Linked DNA regions of Streptosporangium sp. NBC_01755. The main gene of each other region encodes a partner of the protein of the gene in region 2 in a complex. Links are inferred from orthologs where the notes say so. Each region holds a gene or a part of one and is shown on either strand. Other genes may lie near its edges. The genes, in order: mfd and uvrA.

Region 1 (8,294 bases), 4.3 Mb from region 2 along the record:
AGACCATCCCAAGGAGCCCCCTGAGGACGCGCCCCGCGCTTCTCCCTTAGGGGGACTACCCGTGAGGCCGCGCCGGCGACTGGACTGAGGAGAGGGAAGGAGCCGGATAAGAGCGGCCTCCCTCGACAAGGGAAGGAGCCGGATAAGAGCGGCCTCACCGCGACGCGTTAGCGTCGCCATTGGCACGCACCTGGTCGCGGTAGGCGCGGGCGACGGCGCGCAACTCGGCCTCGGGGTCGAGACCGGCCGCCTGCCCCTGCCGTACGAGCTCGAAGAGCTTCGCTCCCAGGCCGTCGGCGGGCACCCCCTCGGGAAGGTCCGCGGAAGCTCCGGCGCGCTCGGCGCGGCGCAGGAGCTGCGCGACGAGGGAGAGCGCGGGCTGGCCCATCGGAACGCCGTCGACCACCGAGCCGGGATCACCGCCGCTCTTGGCCGCGCGCTCGGCCGCCTTGATGGTCTCCCAGTTGGCGCTGACCTCGCCCGCACCCTCCACCCGGGTGTCGGCGAAGACGTGCGGGTGACGGCGGACGAGCTTGGCGACGATCCCGTCGGCCACGTCGTCGACGTCGAACCCGTCCGGCCGCTCCCGGGCGACCCGCGCGTGGAAGGCCACCTGGAGGAGCAGGTCGCCCAACTCCTCGCGCAGCGCCGCGTGGTCGCCCTCCTCGATGGTCTCCAGCACCTCGTAGGCCTCCTCGATGAGGTACGGGGCCAGGGACTCGTGGGTCTGCCGGGCGTCCCACGGGCATTCGACCCGTAGCCGGTCCATCACCGAGACCAGGTCGAGCAGCCGCGCGCCCGGCAGGTCGTACGAGCCCGGCAAGACCTCGATCACCGGCGGGTCCTCGAGCGCCACGGCGGCGTGGCCGATGGAGCGCATCAGCGCCTCGTCGGCCTCCAGCCACACGACCGTCGCCGCCACCGCCTCGCGGACCAGCGCGGCCGGGTCGCAGGCGACCACCTCGACGTCGATCCCGGCCTCCGCCAGGTAGGGCAGGTGCGGATGGTCCGCGGCCCCGGTGCGGACCGGACCCTCCGCGAGAACCTGCCAGGCGCGATGGCCGAGCAGCCCCGGGGCGACCCGGGGCGAGGTGGTGACAATGATCAGCGACATGCCCGGAGGCTACTGCTGCGGGGTCTCGGGCTGCTCGGCGGCAGGGGCGGCGGGTGCCGCCGGGGCACCGAAGCGACCGGCGTCGACGAAGACGCTCGGCTGCTCCTGGCTCCGCTGCTGGTTGAGCTGGCCGTAGCGCGGGTTCCAGGTGATCGGCATGGCCTGCAGGTCCTTGACCGCCTGCTGCTGGCCGCGCTGGATGGCCGCCTCGTCCGTGCCGCCGCCGTACTTGGCGACGAGCTTGCTGATCAGCACCTGCGACCTGATGAACTCGCGTGCGTGCGAGGGGGCCACCGCCTGCTGGAGCATCTGCTGCTCGAACTTCTCCTGACCACCCTGACCCGCGATCACCTGGTCGATCTCGCCGGCGGTGGCCGTGATGCCCTTGCTCTCGGCGACCTTCGCGTACTGCTTGGCATTGGCCAGCTGGAAGAGCACGAGCTGCGGGACGCTGTCCTGGAACTGCAGCTCCGAGGCGGAGACACCCGCCTTGGACAGCGCCGCCTCGTACTCACGGACATTCCTGTCCAGCTCGCTGGAGCTGATGCGCTCCCCACCCACGACGGCGGCGGCGCCGACCTGGTTCGGAGAGCAGGCGGTCAGCGCGACACCGGCGGCGGCGACCGCCAGGATGACGCGCACTCGGGTCGACTTCACATGCGTTCCCTTCACGACAAACGTGCTTACTCTACCCGCGCGGTTTCGAGGAACATCGCCTCGACGAGATCGCCGCACCACTTGAGCAGATCCAGATCGCGCAACGGCTGACCGCCGAGGGGCCTGGTCTTGGGCACGGGCACCAGCAACGTACCCGCCGCCTGCTTCAGCAGCGCCTTCGGGTACAGCCTCTGGAGCCTGACCTGCTGGGAGTCCTTCAGCTCCACCGGCGCGAACTTGATGTTCTGGCCCTGCAGGGTGACGTCGGTGAGCCCGGCACGGCGAGCTCGGATCCGGAAGCGGGCGACCTCCAGTAGATTCTCCACCTGCTGGGGCGGTCGTCCGTACCGGTCGACGAGCTCGTCGCGCACCGCGCCGATGTCGGAGTCGGAACCGATCGCGGCGATCCGCCTGTACGCCTCCAGGCGCAGTCGCTCGGAGGTGACGTAGTCATGCGGGATGTGGGCGTTGATCGGCAACTCGACCTTGACGTCGGGCCGCTCGTCCTCCTGGTAGGTGCCGGCCAGCTTGGCCTTCTGCTCCTGCACCGCCTCGGCCATCATCCGCACGTACAGGTCGAAGCCGACACCCGCGATGAAGCCCGACTGCTCCGCCCCCAGGATGTTGCCCGCGCCGCGGATCTCCAGGTCCTTCATCGCCACGTACATGCCCGCGCCCATCTCCGTGTGCTGGGAGATGGTGGCCAGACGCTCGTGGGCGGTCTCGGTGAGCGGCTTCTCCGGCGGGTACAGGAAGTAGGCGTAGCCGCGCTCGCGGCCCCGGCCGACCCGGCCGCGCAACTGGTGGAGCTGGGAGAGGCCGTAGTTGTCGGCCCGGTCGACGATCAGGGTGTTGGCGTTGGGCACGTCCAGGCCCGACTCGACGATCGTGGTGCAGACCAGCACGTCGAAGTCGCGCTCCCAGAAGCCCACCATGATCTTCTCCAGCTGGTGCTCCTGCATCTGGCCGTGCGCGACGGCGACCCTGGCCTCGGGCACGAGCTCGCGCAGCATGGCCGCGACCTTGTTGATGCTGGCCACCCGGTTGTGGACGAAGAAGATCTGGCCGTCACGCATCAGCTCGCGCCGGACCGCGGCACCGATCTGCTTCTCGTCGTACGGGCCGACGAAGGTGAGGATCGGGTGCCGCTCCTCGGGCGGGGTGAGGATCGTGGACATCTCCCTGATGCCGGTGAGTCCCATCTCCAGCGTGCGGGGGATCGGGGTCGCGGACATGGCCAGCACGTCGACCTGGGTGCGCATGTGCTTCATGGCCTCCTTGTGCTCGACACCGAACCGCTGCTCCTCGTCGATGATGATCAGGCCGAGCTGCTTGAACCCGACCTCGGACGAGAACAGCCGGTGCGTGCCGATCACCACGTCGACCGATCCCTCGCGCAGCCCCTCCAAGGTGGCGCTGACCTCGCCGTCGCTCTGGAACCGCGACATCGGCCTGACATTGAGCGGGAATCCGGAGAACCGCTCGGCGAAGGTCGACATGTGCTGCTGCACCAGCAGCGTGGTCGGCACCAGGACGGCCACCTGCTTGCCGTCCTGCACCGCCTTGAACGCCGCCCGCACCGCGATCTCGGTCTTGCCGTAGCCCACGTCGCCGCAGATCAGCCGGTCCATCGGGATCGGGCGCTCCATGTCGCGCTTGACCTCGTCGATGGCCTCAAGCTGGTCGCCGGTCTCGGCGTAGGGGAAGGCGTCCTCCATCTCGCGCTGCCACGGGCTGTCGGGCGCGAACGCGTGTCCCGGTGAGGCCATCCGGGCGGAGTACAGGCGGATCAGCTCTCCGGCGATCTCCTTGACCGCCTTCTTGGCCTTGGTCTTGGCCTTGGCCCAGTCTGCGCCGCCCATCCGGTTGAGCGTGGGCGACTCGCCCCCGACGTAGCGGGTGACCTCGTCGAGCTGGTCGGTCGGCACGTAGAGCCGGTCGCCCCTGGCGTACTCGATCACCAGGTATTCGCGGGTGGCGCCCTGCACGGTGCGCTGCACCATCTCGACGTAGCGGCCCACGCCGTGCTGCTCGTGCACGACGTTGTCGCCGACCTTGAGCTGGAGCGGGTCGACCATGTTGCGGCGCCGGGACGGCAACCGCCGCATGTCCTTGGTCGACGCCTTCTGGCCGACCAGGTCGAGGTGGGTCAGCACGGCCAGCGACGGGGTGACGAACCCGTGCTCGACCAGGCCGGTGGTGACGTGGACGACCTTGGGGTCGGGGATCCGCTCAAGGTCCGGCTCCAGGCGCGCGGGCAGGTCGACGCCCTTGAGCAGCTCGACCATGCGCTCGGCGGGGCCGTGGCCCTCGCTCAGCAGGACGACCACCCGCTCGGAGTCGAGCCAGCCCTTGATGTCCGACAGCGCCCGCTGGGTGTCGCCCCGGTATGCCTCGGCCTCGCGCGCCCCGAGCACCAGCCCGCCGTCCGGCCCCCCGCCCCGAGCGCCGCCGGTCTCGCTCTCCACGCCGAACGGCGCGAGCGACCACCATGGCTGGCCGAGCTGCCGCGCGTGGTCGCGGATCTCCTCCAGGGTGCGGAACGCCGCCTCGCCCAGGTCGATCGGCGCCTCGCCGCCTGACGCCGCGTTGATCCAGGACGCCTCCAGGAACTCCTGACTGGTCCGCACCAGCTCGTCCGCGCGCCCGCGGATGCGCTCCGGGTCGCACACGAAGATCGCCGCCTGTTCCCCCAGGTGGTCGACGAGCAGGTCCATCTCTCCGGCGAGCACCGGCGCGAACGCCTCCATGCCCTCCATCGGCACGCCCTCGGCCAGCTGCGCCAGGACCTCGGCCAGCGAGGGGTGCGCCTCGGCCAGCCGCCTCGCCCTCTCCCTGACCTCGGCGGTCAGCAGCAGCTCCCGGCAGGGGGCGGCGAACAGCCCGTCCTCGGCCACCTCCAGCGAGCGCTGGTCGGCGACCTTGAACCAGCGGATCTCCTCGACGGTGTCGCCCCAGAACTCCAGCCGGAGCGGGTGCTCCTGGGTCGGCGGGAAGACGTCGAGCAGCCCGCCCCTGACCGCGACCTCCCCGCGCTTCTCCACCATGTCGACCCGGTGGTAGCCGTTCTCCACCAGGCTGTGCACGACGCTGTCGAGGTCGGCGTCGTCCCCGGCGCGCAGCCGCACCGGTTGCAGGTCGCCCAGGCCGCGCACGATCGGCTGGAGCAGCGCCCTGATCGGCGCGACGACCACGTGCAGCGGGCCGGCCGAGAGATCGCCCTCGACCGGGTGGGCCAGCCTGCGCAGCACCGCCAGGCGCTGGCCCACGGTGTCGCTGCGCGGCGACAGGCGCTCGTGCGGAAGCGTCTCCCACGCGGGGAAGACCGCGACGGTGCTCTCGTTCAGGAGGCTGGTGAGGGCCGAGGCGAGATCCTCGGCCTCGCGACCGGTCGCGGTCACCGCGAGGACGGTCCTGGCCGCCCCCTTGGCCCCCTCCCTGGCCAGCGCGGCCACCGCGAAGGGACGGAGCGCCGGCGGCGCGACCAGCGACACGTCGGACGAGTCGCCCTCGCGCACATCCCGAAGAAGGGAAGCCAGCTCAGGCTCCCCGGCGACAAGGTCCAGAAGTCCGGAAAGACTCATCAGATTCGCCCACAGCCCCACGACGGCAACACGACAGCCCCGAGCCGTGCAGACACGGGGGGTACCAGGTCAAGGCTACTTGCCCTGGCGCACGACCTCGCAAGGAGTGGTAAATGCGCGATGAATCGTGCTGGGTTGACTACTCTCGGTTATATGTCAGAGGTGAGGTCGGTCGTCGATCGAGACGACCTGTTGAGTCAGCGGGTCAGGGAGCAGTGGACCAGCCAGCTCGGTCGGCGGCTCGATGTCCTGATCGCCGGGTGCGGATGGCCGGAGCCGCTCGATCTGGCGCAGACGGAGGCCAGGGTCATCGGGATCGACGAGGACCTGCCCGCGTTGCGCAAGAGCACGTCCGCCCGCAAGGATCTGGACTCGTGGGCGCTGGGCGACCTGCGCTCCGTACCGGTGCCGCCGCGGGCGTTCGACGTCGTCTACGTGCCGTTCCTGCTTGAGCGGATCGAGCACTCGGAACTGGTGCTCGACCGGCTGCTCACCGGTCTGCGCCCCGGCGGGCTGCTGCTGGTCAGGATGCGTGACCGAGCCTCGGCGTACGGGGCCTGCGACCGGCTGGCGCCGTCGAGACTGCGGCGGATGCTGTGGCGCAGGTTCGCCCCCTCGGGGACGGTGGGCCCGCTGCCCGCCGTCTACGAGCAGATCGCCTCGCGCGAGGGGATGCACTCCTTCTGCCTGGTGCGCGGGCTGATGGTGACGGAGGACATCTCCGCCAACAGCGGGCCCGCGCTCAACGGACCTCTCGGTAAGCTTGCCCGCGCCGCCTGCTCGGTGGTGGAGGTCCTCTCCAGAGGACGCCGGCCCGCGTCTCACGACGAGATAACCATGGTGATCCGCAAGCCCCAGAGCCATTTCGCCCGGCTGATCTGAGATTCGCCGGGGCGGTGGGGTCGGGGTTCACCGGCCGGAGCGCCCATCCTGAGCAGCCGGGACCGGAAAGTCCGACGATCGGGATTGTGGAGCGGGAGCAGATGACGGCGCCTTTCGAGTGGACCCCCGACGCCCGTGAGCTGGCCGACCTCGAACTGCTGCTCTCCGGCGCCTTCAGCCCGCTGACGGGCTTCATGAGCTCGGCTGACGCGCACTCCGTGGACGAGTCCGGCACGCTCGTCGACGGCACGCCATGGCCCGCGCCGGTCACCCTCACGCTGCCCGGCGACCACCCCGCCGCCCCCGGCGACCGGATCACCCTGCGCGACCCCGAGGGTGCGGCACTGGCCGTGCTGACCGTCACCGGGCGCGAGGACGGCTTCACCGCCGGAGGAGTCGAGGCCCTGGACTCCCCCGAGCACGGGCCGTTCGCCCGGCTCCGCCGCCCCCCGGCGCGGGTCCGCGAGGAGGTGGGCGAGCGGGAGGCGGTTCTGGCCGTCACCATGCGCGGGCCGCTGGGCGACCTCGGCGAGATCGTGGCGACCGCGCAGGAGCTGAAGGCGTCGATCCTGCTTCTCCCGCTGGCGTACGGCGAGGGTGGGCCCGCGGTGGTCCGCGCCGCGCTCAGGGCCCGTGACGGACTGCCCGAGGGCACGCTCGTGGCGGTGGTGCCGCTGGCGCCCAGGGAGCCCGCCATCGACCTGGAGCTGCGCGAGCGGGTGGCCGAGGCCTATGGCGCGACCGAGCACCTGGCCGGCCCGAACCCCGTGACGCTCCCCGGCCCCCCGCACCGGCGGGGGCTGGTGATCTTCTTCACCGGCCTGTCGGGCTCCGGCAAGTCGACCGTCGCCCGGGGGCTGCGCGACGCGCTGCTTGAGCGTGGCAGCCGCACGGTGACCTATCTCGACGGCGACGTGGTGCGCCACCTGCTGTCGGCGGGGCTGACCTTCTCCAAGAAGGACCGCGACCTCAACATCCGCCGCATCGGCTTCGTCGCCGCCGAGGTCGCCAGGCACGGCGGCCTGGCGATCTGCGCGCCCATAGCGCCCTACGCCGCCACCCGCGAGGAGGTACGCGCGATGGTCGAGGCCGTCGGCGCCGACTTCCTGCTGGTCCACGTCTCCACCCCGCTGGCGGAGTGCGAGCGCCGCGACCGCAAGGGGCTCTACGCCAAGGCCCGCGCGGGGCTCATTCCCGAGTTCACCGGCATCTCCGACCCGTACGAGGAGCCGGACGACGCCGACATGGAGATCGACACCACGGACATCAGCGTGGACCGGGCGGTGCACCAGGTGCTCGACCCGCTGATCCAGGGCGGCTGGATCCGCTGACGGATCCCGGCCCCGCGAGGGCGTCGCGGCACGGCCGGGTGGCGCCCGCGGGGAAGGCGGGGCCGGCCCGGGAGGGGACGAGCGGGGGACGGAGAGGTCAGCCTGCGGGGACTGCGGGGCCGGCCCGGGAGGTGCGGAGCCGGCCCGGCGGAGACTGCGGGGTCAGCCTGTGGGGACGGTGGTGCTGAGGTGCGGGTCGCGGGCGAGTTCGGCGAAGGTCCGCCGCCCGCCGGGTGTGGTGTCGAAGCGGGTGTCCCCCCGGGGGGCGCGTGGCGAGTCGAAGTAGACCAGGGCCTTGATCTGCGGGTAGTCGCGGATCTCCTCGCGTACCGAGGCGAAGAACCATTCCTTGAACCCGGGCCGGTCGTGGCGTTCGAAGACGCCCCACTCGGCGACCATGACGGGTTTTCCCGGGAAGCGCTCGCTCATCCAGCGGTAGAACCCCGGCCAGCGGGGGAAGTCGGGCCTGGTCTTGTTGACCAGGCCGTCGAAGCTGTGGACCCTGTGGTCGGCGTAGGGGTCCATCCCCACCCAGTCGACCACGTCGTCACCGGGGTAGAGCCTCTCGAACCAGGGCTCTGACGCCCAGTTGGGCGCACCCATGTAGGTCATCACGGTGACGGCGTTGGTCACGCCCCCGTGCCGCAGGCGTCGCACCACGTGCCGGAACATCGCCGCGTAGTCGGCCGCGGACATTCCCGCGCCGCGGGCCTCCCGCACGTCGTT
Region 2 (7,617 bases):
GGTTGTCGATGACAAACCACCCCAGGTCCTCCAGAGCCTTGGCGGCGGTGCTCCGCCCCGCCCCCGACATTCCGGTGACGAGGACGAACGCAGACTCTCTTTCGCTCATGGGTTCTGCCCCTTCAAGACCGACACGATCGTCTCGGCCGTCGAGGGGCCGATCCCGGGAACCTCGCAGATCTGCACCGCGGTCGCCTCCCGCAGCCGTTTCACCGATCCGAAATGCTTGATCAACGCCTGCCTGCGGGCCGGGCCGAGTCCGGGAACCTCGTCCAGAGCGCTTTCCTTGATGCTCTTCGACCGCTTGGATCGATGGTAGGTGATGGCGAAGCGGTGAGCCTCGTCGCGCACCCGCTGGAGAAGGTAAAGGGCCTCGCTGGAGCGGGCGAGGATCACCGGCAGGTCCTCGCCGGGCAGCCAGACCTCCTCCAGCCGCTTGGCCAGGCCGCACACCGCCACGTCGTCGACGCCCAGCTCGTCGAGGGCCCTGCGGGCCGCCGCGGCCTGCGCGGGGCCGCCGTCGACGACGACCAGGTTGGGCGGATAGGCGAACTTGCGCGGCTTGCCGGTCTCCGGGTCGATGCCCGGCGCCCGCTGCCCCTCCTCCGGCCCCTCCCCTGGTCCCTCGTCCGGTCCTGCCAGGGCGTCGGCGTCGAGATCCCCGGTGACCGAGCGCTCCTCCAGGTAGCGCTTGAAGCGGCGTGAGATCACCTCGTAGATGGAGGCGACGTCGCCCTCGGCGGAGCGCACGGAGAACCTGCGGTACTCGCTCTTGCGGGCCAGGCCGTCCTCGAACACCACCATGGAGGCCACCACGTTGGTGCCCTGCATGTGGGAGACGTCGTAGCACTCGATGCGGAGCGGCACCTGATCCAGGTCGAGGGCGTCGGCGACCTCCTGCAGCGCCCTGCTCCGCGCGGTCAGGTCGCCGGCCCGCCTGAGCTTGTGCTGCTTCAGGGACTCCGCGGCGTTGCGCTCGACGGTCTCCATCAGCGACCTCTTGTCGCCACGCTGCGGAACCCTGATCTCCACCCTGGCCCCGCGGTGCTCGCCGAGCAGCTCGGAAACCGCCTCCGCGTCGGGCGGCAGGACGGGAACCAGCACCTCCCTGGGCAACGCCTCGGCGGCCGCGTCACCGTACATCTGCAGGAGGAACTGCTCGACCAGCTCGCCCGGCGTGGCCTCCTCGACCTTGTCCACCACCCAGCCGCGCTGGCCCTTGATGCGCCCGTCGCGGACGTAGAAGACCTGGACGGCGGCCTCCAGCGGATCCTCCGCCAGGGCGATCACGTCGCAGTCGGTGTTGTCGCCCAGGACCACCGCCTGCTTCTCCATCGCCCGCTGCAGGGCCTGGATGTCGTCGCGCAGCCTGGCCGCCCGCTCGTACTCCTGCTCGACGGCGGCCTCGCGCATCTCCCGCTCCAGCCGCCTGACGAACCGGCCGGTGTTGCCGGCCATGAACTCGCAGAAGTCCTCGGCCAGCTTCCGGTGCTCCTCGGCGGTGACCCGGCCGACGCAGGGGGCGGAGCACTTGTCGATGTAACCCAGCAGGCAGGGGCGCCCGACCTGCGCGGCCCGCCGGAACACCCCCGTCGAGCAACTCCTGATCGGGAACACCCGTAGCAGCAGGTCGACCGTCTCCCTGATCGCCCAGGCGTGGGAGTAGGGGCCGAAGTAGCGGATGCCCTTGCGCCTGGCCCCGCGCAGCACCTGGACCCGGGGGAACTCCTCCCCCATGGTCACCGCGAGGTAGGGGTAGGACTTGTCGTCGCGGTATTTGACGTTGAACCGCGGGTCGTACTCCTTGATCCAGGAGTATTCGAGCTGGAGCGCCTCGACCTCGGTGCCGACGACGGTCCAGTCGACGTCCACGGCGGTCGTGAGCATGGTCTGGGTGCGCGGATGCAGGCTCGCGAAGTCGGCGAAGTAGGAGTTGAGCCGCTGGCGCAGGCTTTTCGCCTTGCCGACGTAGACGACCCGGCCGCCGGCGTCCTTGAACCGGTAGACGCCGGGGGACTCGGGGATCGACCCCGGCTTCGGCCGGAAACTCGCCGGACCACCCACAGATCTCGCCACACGGAAAGCCTATCTGCCCGGACCGACAGGTTTCCTTACAGCTTTTTCCGGCACCGCTCTCCCGGCACGACGCGCATCGCGACTCGCACCGCACGCCACCTGACCGCTCTCCCGGCACCGCTCTCCCGGCACGACGCGCATCGCGACTCGCACCGCACGCCACCTGACCGCTCTCCCGGCACCGCTCTCCCGGCACGACGCGCATCGCGACTCGCACCGCACGCCACCTGGCTCACCCCCGTGGGCGGACCACCCTGCCCGGACACGGCACGCCCTGCCGCGCCTGAGAACCGGTGACGCGCGGCCCCGCCGCCGAGACGATCCGTCCCGGCGGCGGAGCCATGACCGAACTCAGGCGAGGCTGATGGAGTCGCCGTCCACCTTGATCGCCTTCTCCTCCAGCGGCTTCGTGGCCGGGCCGTCCACCACGGAACCATCAGTGATCTTGAACTTGCTGTTGTGGCACGGACAGTCGATGGTGCCGTCCACGACCTTGTCGACGTCACATCCCTGGTGCGTGCAGACGGAGGTGAACGCCTTGAACCGGCCCGCGGCCGGCTGGGTGATCACGACCTTCTGGTCCTTGAAGACCTTGCCGCCCCCCTCGGGGATGTCCGCGGTCTTGGCCAGGGCGTTCGCCCCGGAGTCGCCCGCGACGGCCGCCGGCGCCTGTGAGGGCGCGGTCGAGGAGGTGTCAGCGCCGACCGCCGCGGGTTCTTCCGAACTCCCGCACGCGGTCAGCACCGCGGCCACCCCTGCCCCTCCGGCACCCAAGATCACCGTACGACGTGTCGTCTCAGTCATGTATCTCCTCCAGGATCATCATGTTCAGGTATGACTGCACCCCGATGACGGTTCAGCATGCCGTACAAGGCATCAAGAGACTGTGAAGAATTACACCCCACCGCTCCTCGGCGATCACCTGATTACGGCAGCCAGGAAACCCACATCACACCCTGAATCCGACAATCCATCCCTTTATTAAACACAGCGCCATAAAACTATCCTCAGGTGCCGAGGATCTTGCGCAGGAAGCGGCCGGTGTGGCTCTCGTCGATCAGGGCGACATCCTCGGGCGTGCCGACGGCGAGCACGCTGCCGCCCCTGGAGCCGCCCTCCGGACCCATGTCGATCAGCCAGTCGGCGGTCTTGATCACATCGAGGTTGTGCTCGATGACGATGACCGTGTTGCCGCCGTCGACAAGCTTGCCCAGGACGCCCAGCAGCCTGCGGATGTCCTCGAAGTGCAGGCCGGTGGTGGGCTCGTCGAGCACGTAGATCGTCCGGCCGGTGGAGCGGCGCTGCAGTTCGGAGGCGAGCTTGACGCGCTGGGCCTCACCGCCGGACAGGGTCGTGGCGGGCTGGCCGAGCCTGACGTACCCCAGGCCGACGTCGTGGAGCGTCTGCAGGTAACGCTTGATGGACGGGATGGAGTCGAAGAAGCCCAGGGCCTCCTCGATCGGCATGTCGAGCACCTCGGAGATCGTCTTGCCCTTGTAGTGGACCTCCAGGGTCTCCCGGTTGTAGCGCGCCCCGTGGCAGACCTCGCAGGGCACGTAGACGTCCGGCAGGAAGTTCATCTCGATCTTGAGGGTGCCGTCTCCCGAGCACGCCTCGCACCGGCCGCCCTTGACGTTGAAGCTGAAGCGCCCCTTCTGGTAGCCGCGGACCTTGGCCTCGGTGGTCTGCGCGAACAGGTCGCGGACCTTGTCGAAGACCCCGGTGTAGGTCGCCGGGTTGGAACGGGGCGTGCGGCCGATCGGCGACTGGTCCACGTGCACGACCTTGTCGACCAGGTCCATCCCGTTGACCCGCGCGTGGCGGCCGGGGACGGTGCGCGCGCCGTTCAGCTCCTTGGCCAGCGCGTTGTAGAGGATGTCGTTGACCAGGGTGGACTTGCCGGAACCCGAGACCCCGGTGACCGCGGTCAGCAACCCGAGGGGGAACTCCACGTCGACGCCCTTGAGGTTGTGCTCGCGGGCGCCCTTCACGGTGAGCTGCCGCTTCCTGTCGCGCTTGCGGCGTACGGCGGGAATGGCGATGGTCTTGCGGCCGGACAGGTAAGCGCCGGTCATCGACTCCTCCGAGGCCAGCAGCTCGGCCACGGTGCCGGAGACGACGACCTGGCCGCCGTGCTCGCCCGCCCCCGGGCCGATGTCGACCACCCAGTCGGCGGCGGCGATGGTGTCCTCGTCGTGCTCGACCACGATGAGCGTGTTGCCCATGTCGCGCAGCCTGATCAGGGTCTCCAGCAGCCGCTGGTTGTCGCGCTGGTGCAGGCCGATGGAGGGCTCGTCCAGCACGTACAGCACACCGACCAGGCCGGAGCCGATCTGGGTGGCGAGCCGGATGCGCTGGGCCTCACCACCGGCGAGGGTGCCTGAGGCCCGGTTCATGGTCAGGTAGTCGAGGCCCACGTCGAGCAGGAAACCCATCCGGGCGTTGATCTCCTTGACCACCCGCTCGGCGATGTGCATGTCGCGGTCCGACAACCTCAGCCCCGCCAGGAACGTCGCGCAGTCGCCGATCGACATCGCCGAGACCTCGGCGATCGAGCGGCCGTCGACCGTGACGGCCAGCGAGACCGGCTTGAGCCTGGCCCCCTCGCAGGCCGGGCACGGGATCTCCCGCATGTAGCCTTCGTACTTCTCGCGCATGCCGTCGCTGTCGGACTCGCCGTGGCGGCGCTGCACCCAGGGGATGGCCCCCTCGAAGGTGGTGTAGTAGGAGCGCTCGCGGCCGTAGCGGTTGCTGTAGCGGACGTGGACCTGCTCGTCGTGGCCGTAGAGCAGGGCCTTCTGCGCCTTCTTCGGGAGCCGCTCCCACGGGGTGTCGAGGCTGAATCCCATGTTCAGGCCGAGCGCCTCGACGAGGCGGACGAAGTAGTCACTGGTGTGGCCACCGGCCCACGGGGAGATCGCGCCCTCGCCCAGCGGCTTCTCCGGGTCGGGCACGATCAGGTCGGGGTCGACCTCCATGCGGACGCCCAGGCCTGTGCACTCGGGGCAGGCGCCGAAAGGCGAGTTGAACGAGAACGAGCGGGGCTCCAGCTCCTCGAACGACAGGTCGTCGTAGGGGCAGTAGAGGTGCTCCGAGTAGAAGCGCTCGCGGTTCGGGTCGTTTTCCGGCAGGTCGACGAACTCCAGGGTGATCGTCCCGCCCGACAGCTGCAGGGCGGTCTCCACGGAGCCGGTCAGGCGGCTGCTCGCGCCCTCCTTCACCGCCAGACGGTCGACGATCACCTCGATGTCGTGCTTCTCCTGCTTCTTCAGCGTCGGCGGCTCATCCAGCCGGACCACCGTGCCGTCGACGCGGGCACGGGCGAAGCCCTTGGCCTGCAACTGACTGAAAAGCTCGGCGTACTCGCCCTTGCGTCCGCGGACCACCGGGGCGAGCACCTGGAAGCGGGTGCCCTCTTCGAGCTCCATCACCCGGTCGACGATCTGCTCGGGACTCTGCCTGGCGATCGCCCGCCCGCAGCGGGGGCAGTGCGGCTTGCCGATGCGCGCCCAGAGCAGGCGCAGGTAGTCGTAGACCTCGGTGATCGTGCCGACCGTGGAGCGAGGGTTGCGGCTCGTCGACTTCTGGTCGATCGACACCGCCGGCGAGAGACCCTCGATGAAGTCGACGTCGGGCTTGTCCATCTGCCCGAGGAACTGCCGCGCGTACGCCGACAGCGACTCCACATAGCGGCGCTGGCCTTCGGCGAAGATCGTGTCGAAGGCCAGACTGGACTTACCCGAGCCGGACAGCCCGGTGAAGACGATCAGAGAGTCTCGCGGAAGGTCCAGCGAGACGTCCTTGAGGTTGTGTTCACGTGCACCACGCACGATGAGGCGGTCAGCCACAGTAGTCCCGACGTCGTTGTAGAGGGTTGGAAGCGGTCGCGGGAAGACTAGCGAGAGGGACCGACAATTTTCCGGGCCGGCATCCGGGGCTGAGGGGTTCCCCGCCTCTCCAGACTACGGTCCTCCCTTGGACATGGCAGGTCGTCCTCGGTTTCAACGGCGTGGACACCCCCCTTATGCCCCGCACCACCCGCCGGGCGGCAATGATGAGGGTGGGGACGGGCACCACCCACTCCCCCGCGACACCATCCGAGGAGAATCCGTGACGTACACCGGTGATGTGCGGGTCGGCGGCCCCGCAGACCTGCGTGAGCTGCCCGCCCTGACGATCGCCAAGCTGGCCGTCGGCCCGTTCGACAACAACGCCTACCTGATCCGGTGCACCCGGACCGGCGACGGCGCGCTCATCGACGCGGCCGCCGAGCCCGACCGGCTGCTGGAGCTCATCGGTGACCGGCCGATCAGCAAGATCATCACTACCCACCAGCACGGCGACCACTGGCAGGCCCTGGAGGAGGTCGCCAGGGCGACCGGTGCCTCGGTGATCGCCCACCCGCTCGACGCGCCGGGGCTTCCGGTTCCGGTGGACCTGGAGGTGGGGCACGGCGAGGAGATCACCGTCGGCGAGGTCGGCCTGGAGGTGATCCACCTGCGCGGGCACACCCCGGGTTCGATCGCCCTCTACCACCCCGGCCACCTGTTCACCGGCGACTCGCTCTTCCCCGGCGGTGTCGGCAACACCAACAAGGACCCCGAGCGGTTCGCCCGGCTCTTCGCCGACGTGTCAGAGCGGCTCTTCGACCGGCTGCCGGACGACACCTGGGTCTATCCGGGCCACGGCAAGGACACCACGCTCGGCGCCGAGCGCCCCTGCCTGCCCGAGTGGCGCGAGCGGGGCTGGTGACCGCTCACGGCGGCGGGGGCCTCAGCCGCCCGCGCCGCCGCCGAGCCTGAGGAATCGATCCACCGCCCGCCGGGACCGGCCACGACGGGCGGTTCCGGCGGTCAGCCGACTCCGGCGGACGCCTTGCGCTGCTCCTTGCGCTTCTCCCGCTTGAACATCAGGACACGCAGCGGGATGGCCGCCACGATCGTCATCTGCATGACGGCCCCGACCTTGATCAGCGTGTCGCCACCGGCCAGGCCCGCGACCCAGATGGTCAGGCAGGCGACGTTGATCATCATCCAGGCGAGTACCCCGGCGGCCACGTTGCCCTTGGGCTTGGGGTACTCGATCCGGCTCACCATGAGATATGCCACACCGAAGATGGGCAGGATCGTCCAGGTCGACGGTGGAAACAGCAGTACGACCGAGACCACGGTCATGGCGCCCATCGGGATGGGCAGGCCCATGAAGTCGCCGCTCTTGGTCTTCACGCAGGCGAAACGCGCGAGCCGGATGACCCCGGCCAGCAGCACCGACGCCGCCGCGGCCATCACCAGCACGAACGGGATCTGCTGGTTGAACCCCGCCCAGATGACCACCATGAAGGCGGGGGCGAAGCCGAAGCTGATCACATCGGCGAGATTGTCCAGCTCGGCGCCCATCGCCGAGGCACGGAACTTCCTGGCCACCAGGCCGTCGAACAGGTCACAGGTGGCACCGATCAGCAGGAGCACCACGGCGGTGCCGAAGAACCGGGGGTCGGCCGCGAAGGGCTTGCCCTCCTGCAGCGCGTTGATGGCCGACCAG

What was found.
Region 1: the proteins of uvrA (region 2) and mfd are in contact, whole or in part, in a crystal structure (PDB 4DFC), measured with the Escherichia coli proteins. The link is inferred for Streptosporangium sp. NBC_01755 from one-to-one orthologs.

Annotation. Positions count from the first base shown.
Region 1 is NZ_CP109131.1:2,505,985-2,514,278, forward strand. What follows is about bases 1,598-5,662. They hold mfd (transcription-repair coupling factor), read right to left. Parts: upstream 5,356-5,662; coding sequence 1,798-5,355; downstream 1,598-1,797. Other genes in these bases: OG884_RS11445 (SurA N-terminal domain-containing protein), read right to left, coding at 1,598-1,771; OG884_RS11455 (class I SAM-dependent methyltransferase), read left to right, coding at 5,509-5,662. Outside these bases: OG884_RS11440 (MazG family protein), read right to left, coding at 155-1,114; more of OG884_RS11445, read right to left, coding at 1,124-1,597; more of OG884_RS11455, read left to right, coding at 5,663-6,237; cysC (adenylyl-sulfate kinase), read left to right, coding at 6,339-7,568; OG884_RS11465 (glycoside hydrolase family 26 protein), read right to left, coding at 7,731-8,294. UniProt on the Escherichia coli protein: Couples transcription and DNA repair by recognizing RNA polymerase (RNAP) stalled at DNA lesions. Mediates ATP-dependent release of RNAP and its truncated transcript from the DNA, and recruitment of nucleotide excision repair machinery to the damaged site.
Region 2 is NZ_CP109131.1:6,813,751-6,821,367, reverse strand. What follows is about bases 2,884-6,271. They hold uvrA (excinuclease ABC subunit UvrA), read right to left. Parts: upstream 5,925-6,271; coding sequence 3,084-5,924; downstream 2,884-3,083. Other genes in these bases: OG884_RS31485 (MBL fold metallo-hydrolase), read left to right, coding at 6,187-6,271. Also shown: RNase adapter RapZ, read right to left, coding at 1-109; excinuclease ABC subunit UvrC, read right to left, coding at 106-2,064; OG884_RS31495 (Rieske (2Fe-2S) protein), read right to left, coding at 2,428-2,880; more of OG884_RS31485, read left to right, coding at 6,272-6,828; pssA (CDP-diacylglycerol--serine O-phosphatidyltransferase), read right to left, coding at 6,930-7,617. UniProt on the Escherichia coli protein: The UvrABC repair system catalyzes the recognition and processing of DNA lesions. UvrA is an ATPase and a DNA-binding protein. A damage recognition complex composed of 2 UvrA and 2 UvrB subunits scans DNA for abnormalities.